DNA from 3 places in the Bradyrhizobium sp. 134 genome. Region 3 is predicted to be linked to each of the others. Evidence: predicted binding sites of a transcription regulator. Region 3 holds the regulator's gene; each other region holds the start of a gene.
The links. Region 3 encodes PhoB, which activates phosphate uptake and scavenging genes when phosphate is short. Its sites were predicted from a motif close to TGTCATNNANCTGTCAT; they were not measured.
Positions count from the first base shown of each region.

Region 1: the regulator PhoB is predicted to act here: its motif matches at 2,640-2,656, upstream of IVA75_RS22855 (RNA degradosome polyphosphate kinase).
Region 2: the regulator PhoB is predicted to act here: its motif matches at 2,809-2,825, upstream of phnC (phosphonate ABC transporter ATP-binding protein).

Region 1 covers NZ_JADPKX010000053.1:417,230-422,147, reverse strand. Annotated here, with positions in the region: gene ppx (exopolyphosphatase) at 1-358, opposite strand, end outside; gene IVA75_RS22855 (RNA degradosome polyphosphate kinase) at 374-2,566, opposite strand; gene IVA75_RS22850 (DnaA/Hda family protein) at 2,695-3,372, opposite strand; gene IVA75_RS22845 (CDP-alcohol phosphatidyltransferase family protein) at 3,466-4,008, opposite strand; gene purM (phosphoribosylformylglycinamidine cyclo-ligase) at 4,164-4,918, shown strand, end outside.
Region 2 covers NZ_JADPKX010000016.1:27,884-32,801, forward strand. Annotated here, with positions in the region: gene IVA75_RS05685 (dihydrodipicolinate synthase family protein) at 1-76, shown strand, start outside; gene IVA75_RS05690 (DUF1045 domain-containing protein) at 185-883, opposite strand; gene IVA75_RS05695 (alpha-D-ribose 1-methylphosphonate 5-triphosphate diphosphatase) at 902-2,095, opposite strand; gene IVA75_RS05700 (chloramphenicol acetyltransferase) at 2,092-2,763, opposite strand; gene phnC (phosphonate ABC transporter ATP-binding protein) at 2,947-3,756, shown strand; gene phnD (phosphonate ABC transporter substrate-binding protein) at 3,820-4,755, shown strand; gene phnE (phosphonate ABC transporter, permease protein PhnE) at 4,833-4,918, shown strand, end outside.
Region 3 covers NZ_JADPKX010000034.1:802,242-807,159, forward strand. Annotated here, with positions in the region: gene pstA (phosphate ABC transporter permease PstA) at 1-404, shown strand, start outside; gene pstB (phosphate ABC transporter ATP-binding protein PstB) at 401-1,222, shown strand; gene phoU (phosphate signaling complex protein PhoU) at 1,233-1,949, shown strand; gene phoB (phosphate regulon transcriptional regulator PhoB) at 1,973-2,680, shown strand; gene IVA75_RS13385 (GcrA family cell cycle regulator) at 2,920-3,432, opposite strand; gene IVA75_RS13390 (aspartate aminotransferase family protein) at 3,888-4,918, shown strand, end outside.

The DNA.
Region 1 (4,918 bases), on a different contig from region 3:
CCTCGCGCGGGCCCGACAGGATCTCGATCTTCACCGCGCAGATGCGCTCGGCTTTCGCGATGAAGTCGGCGCCGTTGGAGGCGTCGCGGCAGGCGGCGGTCGCAATCGCAAACACCCGTCCGACCTGCATCACCCGGCACAGCGCACGGAAGCGCTTGAGCGAGGTCAGCGCCTTGTCGACGGCGTCGGGCGCAAGCAAGCCGGTGCTCTGCACCTCGCGGCCGAGCCCGCACAGCGTCTTCTCGTTGAAGATCGGAATGAGGCTCCGCGTCGGTCCCTCGTAGACGACGAGACGGACCGAGTTGGAGCCGATGTCGATGACGGCGACGCTCGAGCCGCGCTTGCGCGGCCGCTTCACGTCGACGATCCCGGATCAGGATTGATGACGTTCATTACGGCGCGTGAGGCGGCGCGGCGAGGATTCCTTGAGCGACTTACCACGGCCAGACAGACTCGGATTTGTCATGAAGTAGTTGTGGACGTTGAAAGGCTCCTCGCCCTTCGCGGTCTTCATACGCGTTGAGGACCCGTCCGGCAACAATTGCCAGCTCTGTTCATTGTCCTTGAGATTCGCAACCATGATCTGTTCGAGAACCTGCTGATGCACCGTGGGATTTTGCAGCGGACACAGCACCTCGACGCGGCGGTCGAGGTTGCGCGGCATCATGTCCGCCGAGGAGATATACACAGCCGCTTTCGCGCTCGGCAGGCCCTGGCCCATGCCGAAGCAGTAGATTCGGCCGTGTTCGAGGAATCGTCCGATGATCGACTTGACGCGGATGTTTTCCGACAGGCCGGGAATGCCGGGCCTGAGGCAGCAGATACCGCGCACCACGAGTTCGACCTGCACGCCGGCCTGTGAGGCCTCGTAGAGCGCGTCGATGATGTCGGGGTCGACCAGCGCGTTCATTTTCATCCAGATCGCACCAGGCCGGCCGTGTCGCGCATGCGCAGTCTCGCCCTGGATGTGCTCGATGATGCGCTTGCGCAAGGTCAGCGGCGAGACCGCCATCTTTTCCAGATCGCTCGGCGCAGCGTAGCCGGTGATGAAGTTGAACACGCGCGCGGCGTCGCGGCCGATGGTCGGCTCCGAGGTGAAGTAGGAGAGGTCGGTGTAGATGCGCGCGGTCACCGGGTGGTAATTGCCTGTGCCGGTGTGGACGTAGGTCGTTAGGCTGCCGCCCTCGCGGCGCACCACCATCGAGAGTTTCGCGTGCGTCTTCAGTTCGAGGAAGCCGTAGACGACCTGCACGCCGGCGCGTTCGAGGTCGCGCGCCCAGCGGATGTTGGCCTCCTCGTCGAAGCGGGCCTTCAGCTCGATCAGCGCGGTGACGGATTTGCCGGCTTCGGCGGCTTCCACGAGCGCACGCACGATCGGCGAGTTGCTGGAGGTGCGGTAGAGCGTCTGCTTGATGGCCACGACGTCGGGGTCGCGCGTGGCCTGCTGGAGAAACTGCACCACGACGTCGAAGGATTCGTAGGGGTGATGGACGACGAGGTCCTTCTGTCGGATCGCAGCGAAGATGTCGCCGCCTTGCTCGCGCACGCGCTCGGGATGGCGCGGCACATAAGGGGTGAATTCCAGGTCGGGCCGGTCGAGGCGGGTGAGCTGCGAGAGCTCGTTCATGGCGAGCACGCCGTCGACCAGGAACACCTCGTCGTCGGCGGTCGACAGCGCGTGCTGCACGAAGCTGCGCAGCTGTTCCGGCATCTTGGCGTCGATCTCGAGTCGGATCACGGAGCCGCGGCGACGGCGCTTCAGCGCCGTCTCGAACAGGCGGACGAGATCCTCGGCCTCTTCCTCGATTTCGAGTTCGGAGTCGCGGAGGACGCGGAATGCGCCTTGGCCGTGCAGATTGTAGCCGGGGAACAGGCGGTTGATGAACAGCGCGGTGGCCTGCTCCAGCGAGATCAGCCGGACCACCTTGCCCTCGGCCGGCAGGCGGATGAAGCGGTCGATCTTGCCGGGCATGCGGATCAGCGCGTTCATCTGCTTGCCGTCGGCGGCGCGCGTGAGCTGGAGCGCGATGGTGAAGCCGAGGCTCGGAATGAACGGGAAGGGGTGGGCCGGGTCGATCGCGAGCGGCGTCAGCAGCGGGAACACGTTGCTGAGGAAGTAGTCCTCGATCCAGGTTCGTTCCGCCTTGGTGACTTCCTTGCCCTCGACCAGCACGATGCCCTCGTCGGCGAGCGTGCCGCGCAGGTCGCGCCAGATTGCCTGCTGGTCGGACGCAAGCTGCGAGACGGTCCGGTTGATGAGCGCGAGCTGCTCGGACGGGGTCAGACCGTCGGGGCTGCGCTCGGCAATGCCCTCGCGCACCTGGGCCTTGATGCCGGCGACGCGGACCATGAAGAACTCGTCGAGGTTATTCGCTGAAATCGACAGGAATCGCACCCGCTCCAGCATGGGGTGGCTGGGATTGACCGATTCCTCCAGGACGCGGCGGTTGAAGTGCAGCCAGGAGAGCTCGCGATTGATGAACCGCTCGGGGCTCGATGCGATCGCCGGCGGGCCTTCGGCTTCCGGGGCTTTTTCTTTAACTTCAACAGCTTGCGCAGAGTCCATCAGAAGTCGATCCATCCAGTTCGCCCCAATTTGCGACTTACGCGCAAAATCCGCGGGAGCATGTGTTAGAGCGATGACGTTTCGATGACATTGATGTTCCGCCGCCCGGCCGCGTCAAGCCGCCTTGGTCAGACATCCCGGAGCAGCTCGGCTGCCAGGGCCCGGGTGACGGGACGGCCAAGGCGCAGGGCCTCGGTGTCCAGCAGGTCGACAGCCCGTCGGGCGGCGGCCGAGGACCGCTCCAGGCGAGTGGCGAGGTAGCCGACCACGCTCTCGTCCACTGCGAGCTGGCGGTCGGCGCAGAATTTGACGATCAGGCCGCGGAAGAGCTGGTCGTCAGGCGGCAGCAGCGAGATAACAGGGACGGCGCGGAGCCGCGAGCGCAGGTCGGCAAGCTCGATCTCGAGAGAAGCGGGCGCCTCGCGTCCGGTGAAGAGGACGTAGGCGCCGTCCTCGCGCGCCAGATTCATCAGATGGAACAGGGCCCGCTCGTCGAATTCCCTGGCCTTGGGGTCCTCGACCACCAGCGCGCCGGTGGCGAGCGCGGCCGGGACGGCTTCGGCGGTCAGCCCATTGGCCGTGGTCGAGCGGGCGCCTGAAGCCTCGGCCCAGATCGCGGCGAGATGGCTCTTGCCGCTTCCTTCCGGGCCGGCCAGCCACATGATCCGGTTCGGCCATTCCGGCCAGGCGTCGATGAGGGCAAGACCGGCGGCATTAACGGGGCCTTCGAGGAAATTGTCCCGGCTCAGGCTCTCCGCATGCGGAAGCGAAAACGCCAATTGTCGGGGATGAACGCGGCCTGGCACGCTTGCTTTGCTCCGTGCCGGCGTGCCGGCTTCGTTTGACGAGATGCGACTTCATCGAGCGGGAGTTGGCCTTTTGCGGGGCCGCTTCCCAACTCACTTGGCCTCGATCGTGCTCATGTGCCGCAACCACTCAACGAGATAGAGCGACACGGAGGAGAGCGTGAAGACCGTAACGAGGCCCATCAAGATTATATCATAAGGACCGGCTTTGAAGCCGAAGGCGAGGGCGGCCAACACCAGCGCTGCGAACGCCACCTGGGCCACAGTGTTTAGCTTGGATACCTTCGAGGGCTTCATCTCCACAGGGCGGTCGAACAGCCACGATATGATCACGGCGGCGACGATCATGATGTCGCGCGAGACCACTAGGATGACGATCCAGCGCGGAATCGCGCCCCAGATGCCCAAGGCCATGTAGATCGAGACCAGCAGCGCCTTGTCGGCGAGCGGGTCGAGCAGGGCGCCAAGCTCGCTCGTCATGTTGAAGCGCTTGGCAAGGAAGCCGTCGACCGCGTCGCTGATCCCGGCGATCAGGAAGACGGCGAACGCCACCTCCATTTGGCTCGACACGATGGCCCAGACGATGATCGGGACCAGCATGATGCGGCCCAAAGTAATGATGTTCGGTATACTCACACGGCGCTTCCCGGCACCCGGCCTGACCTCGAATTCGGCCCTTTGGAGGCTGAACCGGTTGATATCTCTACATAGTATACGGAGGCGCGCCATGCGAGCCATTGCGCGTCCCCGGAATTCGACGTAACCAGCCGCAAACCCACTGGAAATCGGCCATGACCGACCGCAAAAACGGCCTCACTTACGCCGATTCAGGCGTCGATATCGACGCGGGCAACCGCCTGGTCGACCTGATCAAGCCAATGGTGCGCGCAACCGCGCGGGCCGGCGCCGACGCCGAAATCGGCGGATTCGGCGGCCTGTTCGACCTCAAGGCGGCCGGTTTCAAGGATCCCATCCTGGTGGCCGCGACCGATGGCGTTGGCACCAAGGTCAAGATCGCGATCGAGACCGGCCTGCATAGCGGGATCGGCATCGACCTCGTCGCCATGAGTGTCAACGACCTCGTGGTGCAGGGCGCCGAGCCGCTGTTCTTCCTGGACTATTTTGCCTGCGGCAAGCTCGATCCGGAGGCGACCGCATCGATCGTCGCCGGTGTCGCCGAAGGCTGCCGCGAATCCGGCTGCGCCCTGATCGGCGGCGAGACGGCCGAGATGCCCGGCCTCTACAAGGACGGCGACTACGACCTCGGCGGCTTTGCCGTCGGCGCTGCGGAGCGGGGCACGCTCTTGCCGCGCAAGGATATCGCCGCCGGCGATGCCGTGATCGGGCTCGCCTCGTCGGGTGTGCACTCCAACGGTTTCTCGCTGGTCCGGAAGATCGTGGAACAATCCGGCCTCGGCTTCGGGGCGCAGGCGCCGTTTGCGCCTGTCATGACGCTCGGCGGCGCGCTGCTGACGCCGACGCGGCTCTATGTCAAATCCTGCCTGCGCGCGATCCGCGAGACCGGCGCGGTGAAGGGGCTTGCCCA
Region 2 (4,918 bases), on a different contig from region 3:
GCACCCGGCGACGCGGGCCGGGCTGCTGGAGCTCGCGAAGGAGCGCGATGCGCTGGCGTTGCGGTGGGGGAAGTAACTCACTCATCGTCGTTGCGAGCAGCGAAGCGACGAAGCAAGCCAGGCCATTTCCGCGGACGCAGTCTGGATTGCTTCGCTGCGCTCGCAATGACGGAGCTTGAGGAAGCTATCTCGCCAACGCCCACTCGCCTACAATGCGAAACCTTGCTCCCGCATCATCCTGCTTGAACAATGCAATGCGATCGATCGCCAGCGCATCAAGCCGGAGCGCCGCGAACCGCGCGCGCAGCGTCTCCAGAATTGGCCTGCGGCGCTCCGCGTCCAGCCGCCCCGTCAACGTCATGTGGAAGCGGAATTCCTCCATCACGTAGGGGTAGCCCCAGCGGTCGAGATAGTCGCGCTGCCGCTCGCTGAGCTTCTCGGGCTTGCGCCGCGCGCGATCTTCCGCCGTCAGGGCGGTGCGAAAGCCATCGAACGCGCGGACGCAATCGGCGGCGAACTCTTGGAGCGCATCGACCGGCTCGGCCGGAATGACCGCGATGAAGCCGCTGATGGCATCGACAATCGGGCGGATCACCGGGATCGACCGCGCCTCGCCAGCGAAGGCCACGCAGGCCGCCAAAAGCTCCGCCTCCGTCCTGCCCGGCGCCAGCGCCATCGGCGCTTTCAGTGTGCCGTGAAAACCGTATTTGCGAGGATCGGCGGTGATGTCGCGCCAGTCCGGCGCGAGACGCGCTGCCTCGGCGGGAAAGGGCAGCTCGTTGCCGGTATAGACATCGTAACCGAGCAGCTCCGCGCCGAAGCGGGAGAGGGCGCTGTCGCTGCCTGCGGCAAAATAGATCGCGTAGCGGGGGAAACTTGTCATCGTCCGAGCATAGCGGGTTTATGCCGCGACGACAGCTTCGCGCGGGGTAGCCGCCATGCCAAGCAACCGCGTCGCGTCGGTGAGATGCACGAGCTTGCCGCCCGATATCACGGCGATCAGCCGCGGCCGCAGCGGCACGCTGTCGTCGACCAGCAGAATGTCCGCGCGTCGGCCTTCCGCGAGCACGCCGCGATCGGCAAGGCCGGTCGCGCGCGCCGGCGCGGCGGAGACCAGGTTCCAGGCTTCGGTCAGCGGCAGCACGCCATCGGCGGCGAGGCGGAACGCAGCGAGCAGCTGCGCGGGATAGTAATAGTCCGAGGCCAGCACGGAGCAGAGCCCCTTGGCGATCATGTCGGATGCTTTGGTCCAGCCCGTGTGGCTGCCGCCGCGCACGACGTTCGGTGCGCCGTAGACGATGTCGTCGCCGTGGCTTGCCGCCGCCCGCGCCGTCTCCTCGTTGATCGGAAACTCCGCGATCGCCACGCCCATGGCGCGAAAGCCCTCGCGCATCGCCAGTGTCGCATCGTCATGCGAGAGCATCCGCACCCCGGCGGCGCGGGCAGTCGCAGCAAGCCGCGACATGGAAGCCGGGACCTCGCTGGCGCGCGAAAGCACGTGTCGGACCAGCCGATCGAATTCCTCGCTCGACAGGCCGGTGCGCTCCACCATGCGGTTGCGCTTGCGGGGCTTGGCCATGTCCCCAACCGTGCCGTCCATGTGGTCGTTGAAGGCGAACAGGTCGACGCGGCCATCGCTGAGCCACTGGCTGATCTCGGTTTCGGCGTCGAGATTATAGGTCTCGTGGCGCAGGTGAAAGCGGGTGTCGGCCGCGAATTGCGGGCGCTGCCGTTCGATCGCCTCCATCAGGCCGCGCGCATTGTCGGCGCTGCGCAGGCCCGGCTCCCACGAACAGGTCGTGGCGTGAAACACCGTGGTGATGCCGTTGCCGATCGCCTGGCGGTCGCTATCGGCGAGCGCCACGTCGATTGGAAAATCGACCCCGGCGCGCGGCATCATCTGCCGCTCGAAGGCATCGCCATGCAGATCGACGATGCCCGGCAGGACCAGCAGGTCGCGCGCGTCGATAGCCAGCCGCGCCCGGCCGCGAGAGGCATCGATCTCTGCGATGTCCGTTCCGGACAGGGCAAGCGAAGTTTCGACGAGCTCGGAGCCGATCAGGGTCCGGCCGCCCTCAAGGAAAATGTCTGTCACGCGACCGCGCTTGGTTTGCTGCCAAGAGGACTGTTGAGAGAACTTGCTCGTGCTTCGTATGTCGAGAGAAAATCTTCAATCCCGAGCTTGCGGAAGTCGGGCAATGCTGCACGCAATTTGTCGTGATCCCAATCCCACCAGGCGAGGCTGGCGAGCCGTCCGGCAACCTCTTCCGAGAACCGCCGGCGCACGATGCGCGCCGGATTGCCGGCGACGATGGTGTAGGCCGGCACGTCCTTGGTGACGATGGCGCCGGCCGCGATCACCGCGCCGGTGCCGATGTTGCGACCCGGCAGCACGATCGCGCCATGGCCGATCCAGACGTCATGGCCGATATGGACATGATGCTGGCGCCGCCAGCCGAAGAATTCCGTGTCGTCGCTCTGGCCTTCGAAATAGGCGCTCGAACGATAGGTGAAGTGCGCCTGCGTGGCGCGGTGCATCGGGTGGTTGCCCGGATTGATCCGCGTCACCGCCGCGATCGAGCAGAATTTTCCGATGGTGGTGTAGGTGATCTGGGCGTCGTTCACGACATAGGAGTAATCGCCCATCGTCACCTCGTGTAGCATCGTGCGCGCGCCGACCTCGGTATAGGCGCCAAGCCTGGCGTCGTGCAGCTTCGCCGAGGGATCGATGGTCGGCTGGACCGAAAGAGCTTTGGCGGCCATGTTGCATCCGAACGAGAGGGCGGGCGTTTCTCTTCGAGCGGCTTGATGACAATGTCATGACGACGCGATGACAGGGGATGAACAGGGGATGATGTGTGTAGGATCGCCGCACCGCAACGTCCGTGTCACACAAGTGTCAAGCGCCGGCGTTAGCGGTGGGTCCCAGCTACTCTGGAGCCCTGCATGCTGGTGGTTGAAGGTCTAACGTGTCGCTTCGGCGTGAAAGCCGCGGTGGACGACGCCTCGTTTCAAGTCTCTCCCGGCGGCTTCGTCGGCGTGATCGGACGGTCCGGCGCCGGCAAGTCGACCCTGCTGCGGACCATCAACCGTCTCGCGGCCCCTTCGCAGGGCCGCATCCTGTTCGACGGCCTCGACGTCACGGCGCTGCGCGGCAAGGAGCTGCGGCAGTGGCGGGCGCGCTCGGCGATGATCTTTCAGCAGTTCAATCTGGTCGGCCGGCTCGATGTTCTCACCAACGTCCTGATGGGACGGCTTGCGACGATGCCGGCCTGGCGCTCGCTGTCGCAGACCTGGCCCGAGCAGGACAAGGCGCTGGCGATGTCCGCGCTTGAGCAGTTCGACATCGCCCCGCTAGCAGCCCAGCGCGCCGACCAACTCTCCGGCGGCCAGCAGCAGCGCGTCGCGATCGCCCGCGCGCTGGTGCAGCAGCCCGACATCATCCTCGCCGACGAGCCGATCGCTTCGCTCGATCCGCGCAACACCAAGATCGTCATGGATGCGCTTTTGCGCATCAACAAGCATTTTGGCATCACCGTGCTCTGCAATCTGCATTCGCTCGACCTGGCGCGCAGCTATTGCGACCGCCTGATCGGCATGGCGCAGGGACGCGTGGTGTTTGACGGCGCACCGGCTGAGTTGACCGAGCACGTTGCGCGCGAGCTCTACGATCTCGAAGCCGCCGATGTCATGGGCGGCACGCTCGCACCGGTGCGACAGGGCATTCCGGTGCTTGGAACGGCGGCCGCCGCCTGAGCGGCGCCGCATCAGGACCCACCAGTTTTGCGTCAACCGACCTCAACCAATGAAGAGGCTATCATGATCACTCGCAGATTGATTCTTGCCGGCGCCGCCGCGCTCGCGTTCACGACCTCGGCTTCCGCCGAGGACTGGAAAGCTAGATATCCCGAACTGACCTTCGCGGTCATTCCGGCGGAAAACGCCTCGGGCGTCACCGAGCGCTGGGCGCCGTTCATGAACTATCTCTCCAAGGAATTGGGCGTGAAAGTCACGCTGCGCATCGCCAACGACTACGCGGCCGTCATCGAAGGTCAGCGTGCCGGCAACATTCATATCGCAAGCTATGGCTCGGCGTCGTTTGCCCGCGCCCGCCTGACCGGCGTCAAGACCGACGCCTTCGCCAACGACATCAACTCCGACGGCTCCACCGGTTACTACTCGGTGTTCTTCGTCAAGGCTAGCAGCCCCTACAAGAGCATCGACCAGCTCAAGGGCAAGAACCTCGGCCTGGTCGACCCGAACTCAACCTCCGGCAACAACGTGCCGCGTTTCGAGCTCGACAAAATGGGCATCGCGGACGCCGACACCTATTTCAGCAAGGTCGTCTTCACCGGCAGCCACGAGAACGCGATCCTGGCACTGGCGCAGGGCACGGTCGACGTCGCGGCCAACCAGTGGACCAGCGACGACGATTCGACGCTGGCGCAGATGCTGACTAAGGGCATGCTGAAGAATGCCGATGGCTCGGCGATGAAGAAGGATGATTTCCGCATCATCCACAAGTCGGCGCCGATCATCAACGGCCCCTATGCCTACAATTCCGATCTGCCGGAAGAGGCCAAGGCCGCGATCGCGAAGGCGTTCTTCGACGCGCCGGCCAAGGACAAGGCTGCCTTCGACCGCCTCCAGGACGGCCAGAAGAAGGGTTTTCATCCCGCGACCACCAAGGATTGGGATGGCACGATCGAGCTGATCAAGTTCGTCGATGCGCTGCGTAAGAAGAAGGCGTCCTGAGTTTCGGGACGATGCCACTGGAGCCGGGTCGATGGACCCGGCTCTTTCTCTTTGATTGACCATTTTTCCTGGCCAAGATGACCGTCGCGGTTTCGATCCTCCCGGAGCAGCAGCTCGCCGTGCTCAACGCCGCCTATCGCCAGGCGGTCGCGCGCAGGCGAGG
Region 3 (4,918 bases):
TCGTGATCCCGGTGGTGCTGCGCACGACCGAGGACATGCTGCTGCTGGTGCCGAACGCGTTGCGCGAGGCGGCCTCGGCGCTCGGCCTGCCGCGTTCGCTGGTGATCAAGCGGATCGCTTATCGCGCTGCCCGTTCGGGCCTCATCACCGGCGTGCTGCTCGCGACCGCCCGCGTCGCCGGTGAAACCGCGCCGCTGCTGTTCACCGCGCTGTCGAACCAGTTCTTCAGCCTCGGCCTGAACAAGACGATGGCAAACCTGCCGGTGACCATCAACAACTTCGTGCAGAGCCCCTATGCCTATTGGAAGCAGCTGGCCTGGAGCGGCGCGCTGCTCATCACCCTGACCGTTCTTGCCCTTAATATTTTCGCGCGCATCCTTGGCGCCGAGAGGACCGCAAAATGAGTGATCTTTCCGTATCGATGAGCGCGTCAGGTGGACTGCCGCACGCGGCAGTGCTGCCGGAGGCGCCCCCCAAGGTGACCGTGCGCAACCTGAACTTCTATTACGGCGAGCACCACGCGCTGAAAAACATCAACCTGACGCTCGGCGCCAACCGCGTCACGGCGTTCATCGGTCCGTCAGGCTGCGGCAAGTCGACCCTGCTGCGCATCTTCAACCGGATGTACGACCTCTATCCCGGTCAGCGCGCCACCGGTCAGCTCATGCTCGACCAGACCAACATCCTCGACGGCAAGCTGGACCTCAATCTGCTGCGCGCCCGCGTCGGCATGGTGTTCCAGAAACCGACGCCGTTCCCGATGACGATCTACGAGAACATCGCGTTCGGCATCCGTCTTTATGAGAAGATATCGAAGTCCGAAATGGACGGCCGCGTCGAGAAGGCGCTGCGCGGCGGCGCGCTGTGGAACGAGGTCAAGGACAAGCTCAACGCCTCCGGCCTGTCGCTCTCCGGCGGCCAGCAGCAGCGCCTCTGCATCGCCCGCACCGTCGCGGTGCGGCCCGAGGTGATCCTGTTCGACGAACCCTGTTCGGCGCTCGACCCGATCTCGACCGCCAAGGTCGAGGAGCTGATCCAGGAGCTGTCCGAGGATTACACGATCGCGATCGTCACCCACAACATGCAGCAGGCGGCGCGCGTCTCCGACAAGACCGCCTTCATGTATCTCGGCGAGTTGATCGAGTTCGACGACACCAGCAAGATCTTCACGTCGCCGTCCGACCGGCGCACGCAGGATTACATCACCGGCCGGTTCGGCTAGGAGACGCGACATGGGTTCTGAACATACCGCAAAGGCCTTCGACACCGACCTCCAGGAACTCACGCGCCTGGTCGCCGAGATGGGTGGCATCGCCGAGCGCATGATCGTCGAGTCCGTCGACGCATTGATCCGCCGCGACGTCCCGCTCGGCCAGCGCGTCGTCGCCATCGACACTGAACTCGACGCGCTGCAGAAGCGCATCGAGGAACGCGCGGTGCTCACCATCGCCCGGCGCCAGCCAATGGCGGTCGATCTGCGCGAGATCGTCGGCGCCATGCGCGTCGCGACCGATCTCGAGCGCATCGGCGACCTCGCCAAGAACATGGGCAAGCGCGTTGCGGCGCTGGAGACGGACTTCCATCCGCTCAAGCTGTTCCGCGGCCTCGAGCACATGACCGACCTCGTGCAGCAGCAGGTCAAGTCGGTGCTGGACGCCTATGCCGCGCATGATTTGCCGGCGGCGATGGCGGTGTGGAAGGGTGACGAGGAAGTCGACGCCATCTGCACCTCGCTGTTCCGCGAGCTCCTTACCTACATGATGGAGGATCCGCGCAACATCTCGTTCTGTATTCACCTGATGTTCTGCGCCAAGAACATCGAGCGGATCGGCGACCACGCCACCAACATCGCCGAGACCGTGTTCTACATGATCGAGGGCCAGGCGATCACCGACAAGCGGCCGAAGGGCGACATGACGACCTTCGCCAGCACGGTACCGAACACCTGAAGACTTAAGGGAGCGACGACCCGATGGGCGCACGCATTATGGTGGTTGAGGACGAGGAAGCCCTGACCGAGCTTCTCCGCTACAACCTCGAAGGCGACGGCTATGACGTCGAGACGGTGATGCGCGGCGACGACGCCGACACCCGCCTCAAGGAGCACATCCCCGATCTGGTCGTGCTCGACTGGATGCTGCCGGGCCTGTCAGGCATCGAACTGTGCCGGCGGCTTCGCACCCGTCCCGAGACCAAGCAGCTCCCGATTATCATGCTCACCGCGCGCGGCGAGGAGAGCGAGCGGGTGCGGGGTCTTGCGACCGGCGCCGACGATTACATCGTCAAGCCATTCTCGGTGCCGGAGCTGCTGGCGCGCGTGAAAGGCCTGCTGCGGCGCGCAAGCCCCGAGCGGCTCGCCACCGTCCTTGCTTTTGGCGACATCGAGCTCGACCGCGACAAGCGCCGCGTGGCGCGCTCGGGCCGGCCGATCGATCTCGGTCCGACCGAATATCGCCTGCTGGAGTTCTTCCTGGAGCACCCGGGACGGGTGTTCTCGCGCGAGCAACTGCTCGACAGCGTCTGGGGCCGCGACATCTATATCGACGAGCGCACCGTCGACGTGCATATCGGCCGCCTGCGCAAGCTGCTCAATCTCGGCCGCGAGCAGGACCCGATCCGCACCGTCCGCGGCGCTGGTTACGCGCTGGATGATCGGTTTGCCAAGGCGGAGCAGGTGTAGGGTTGCAGCCTTGTTTGTTGGCAAGCTGTCCCCGAATTCTTCGACGTCGTCCCGGACAAGCGAGCGAAGCGAGCGCTGATCCGGGACCCATAACCACCGAACGTGGTTTGGCGAAGACTCGGAATGACCCCTTTCGCGCAACAACTGCGCGCTCGGAGTATGGGTCCCGGCCCCCGTGCGCAATTGGCCGGGACGACACTGAAATCGTTGAGCCGTCTTCGCGCGACGACTTGCGGTAATTAGCGCGGCCCCGGCTTCACCGGTGCACGCCGCCGATCCGACGCCGGCTGGTACGCGACGCGCGAGTGCTGGGCGCAATAGGGCAGGCCGGACAGCGCCCGTCCACCGCAGAAGAAGAAGTCCGGGCTCGAGGGATCGCCGACCGGCCAGTGGCAGGTCGCCTCGTTCAATTCCAGCAGCGACAGCCGCTGGCTCATCGGCACCACGTTGTCATAGGTGACCGGATCCGGCTCAGCCTCGACCTCGAAGGCCTGCGCCAGCGCGGTGTTGCCGCGCGAGATCGGGCGGCTCACCCGCATCATGTGCTGCGCGGGGCGCGCCTTGCGCGGTCGGGGCGCTGCCGACGAAGGGCTCTTGGCGCGGCCCGAGAGGCCGAGCCTGTGCACTTTGCCGATTACGGCATTGCGGGTCACATTGCCGAGCTCCGCCGCGATCTGGCTGGCCGAAAGTCCGGCCTCCCAGAGCTTTTTCAGCTGCTCGACGCGATCATCGGACCAGGTCAAAACCGTCATTGCACCCTTTCCCTCGCTGCGCGCCAGCCATCCTGGGGCCTCGTAGCGAATGCCTAAGCCTTCAAAAACCCGTGCCGCCAGAATCCCTTAAGGCTCGCCGGGCGCGTCTTGAACGCCCGAACGTTTACGCCGGTACATAAGGACTTAAAGATCAGAACCACTGCACGAGATGTCGTATCTGACAATCCAAACGCTACAATATGGCGTGACTCCCGCGCAAGAGTCCGCCGACTCGCTTCCACATGTTCCGTGACTAAATCCCGCAAAATCGGCACCGCAAGACTACGGATTCAGCGTTTCGCGAGGCTTTCCGGGCGGCATTGACACCCGTTTCACCAAGCCTAAGATAGTCGCACGTGCCGCCCGCAAGAGGCGGCACGTTTCGTTTTCCGGGCCGGTCGATGGTGCGTTGCGCAATGCACGCTCACACCGTCCGCAACATTCAAGTGACCGTCATGACTAACAGCGCAGCGCCGCATTTGCTCCCCGTTTTCGCCAGGTCCGACCTCGGTTTCGAGCGTGGCGAAGGCTGCTGGCTGATCGCGACCAATGGCGAGCGCTATCTCGATTTCACCTCCGGGGTGGCGGTGAATGCGCTCGGCCATGCCCATCCGGCGCTGGTCGCGGCGTTGCAGGAGCAGGCCACGAAGCTCTGGCACATGTCGAACCTGTTCCAGAGCCCGGACGGCGAAAAGCTCGCCGCGCGCCTGTGCAATGAAAGTTTTGCGGATTTCGTGTTCTTCTGCAATTCCGGCGCCGAAGCGCTGGAATGCGTGATCAAGGTGGTGCGCCGTTATCACGCCGCGAAGGGCCATCCCGACCGCTATCGCATGATCACCTTCGAAGGCGCGTTCCATGGCCGCACGCTGGCGACGCTGGCCGCGACGGGTTCGGCAAAATATCTCGAAGGTTTCGGCCCCCCGATGGAGGGCTTCGACCAGGTTGCGCATGGCGATCTCGAGGCGGTGAAAAAGGCGATCGGTCCGCAGACCGCCGGAATCCTGATCGAGCCGATCCAGGGCGAGGGCGGTGTCCGTTCGGCAACGCCTGCCTTCCTGAGGGCGTTGCGCCAGCTCTGCGACGAGAAGGGTCTGTTGCTCGCCTTCGACGAGGTGCAAACCGGCATGGGTCGCACCGGCGATCTGTTCGCGTACCGCCGCCTTGGCGTCGAGCCCGACGTGATGTCGCTGGCCAAGGCGCTCGGCGGCGGCTTCCCGATCGGCGCGTGCCTTGCGACCGCGGAAGCGGCGTCCGGCATGACACCGGGCTCGCACGGCTCGACCTTCGGCGGCAATCCGCTCGCGATCGCGGCTGCGAACGCCGTGCTCGACGTCATGCTCAAGCCCGGCTTCTTCGACCACGTGCAGAGGATGTCGCTGTTGCTGAAGCAGAAGCTCGCTTCCGTGATCGACCGCCACTCTGATGTCGTCAGCGAAGTGCGCGGCGAGGGCCTCCTGATCGGCATCAAGGCCGTGGTGCCTTCGGG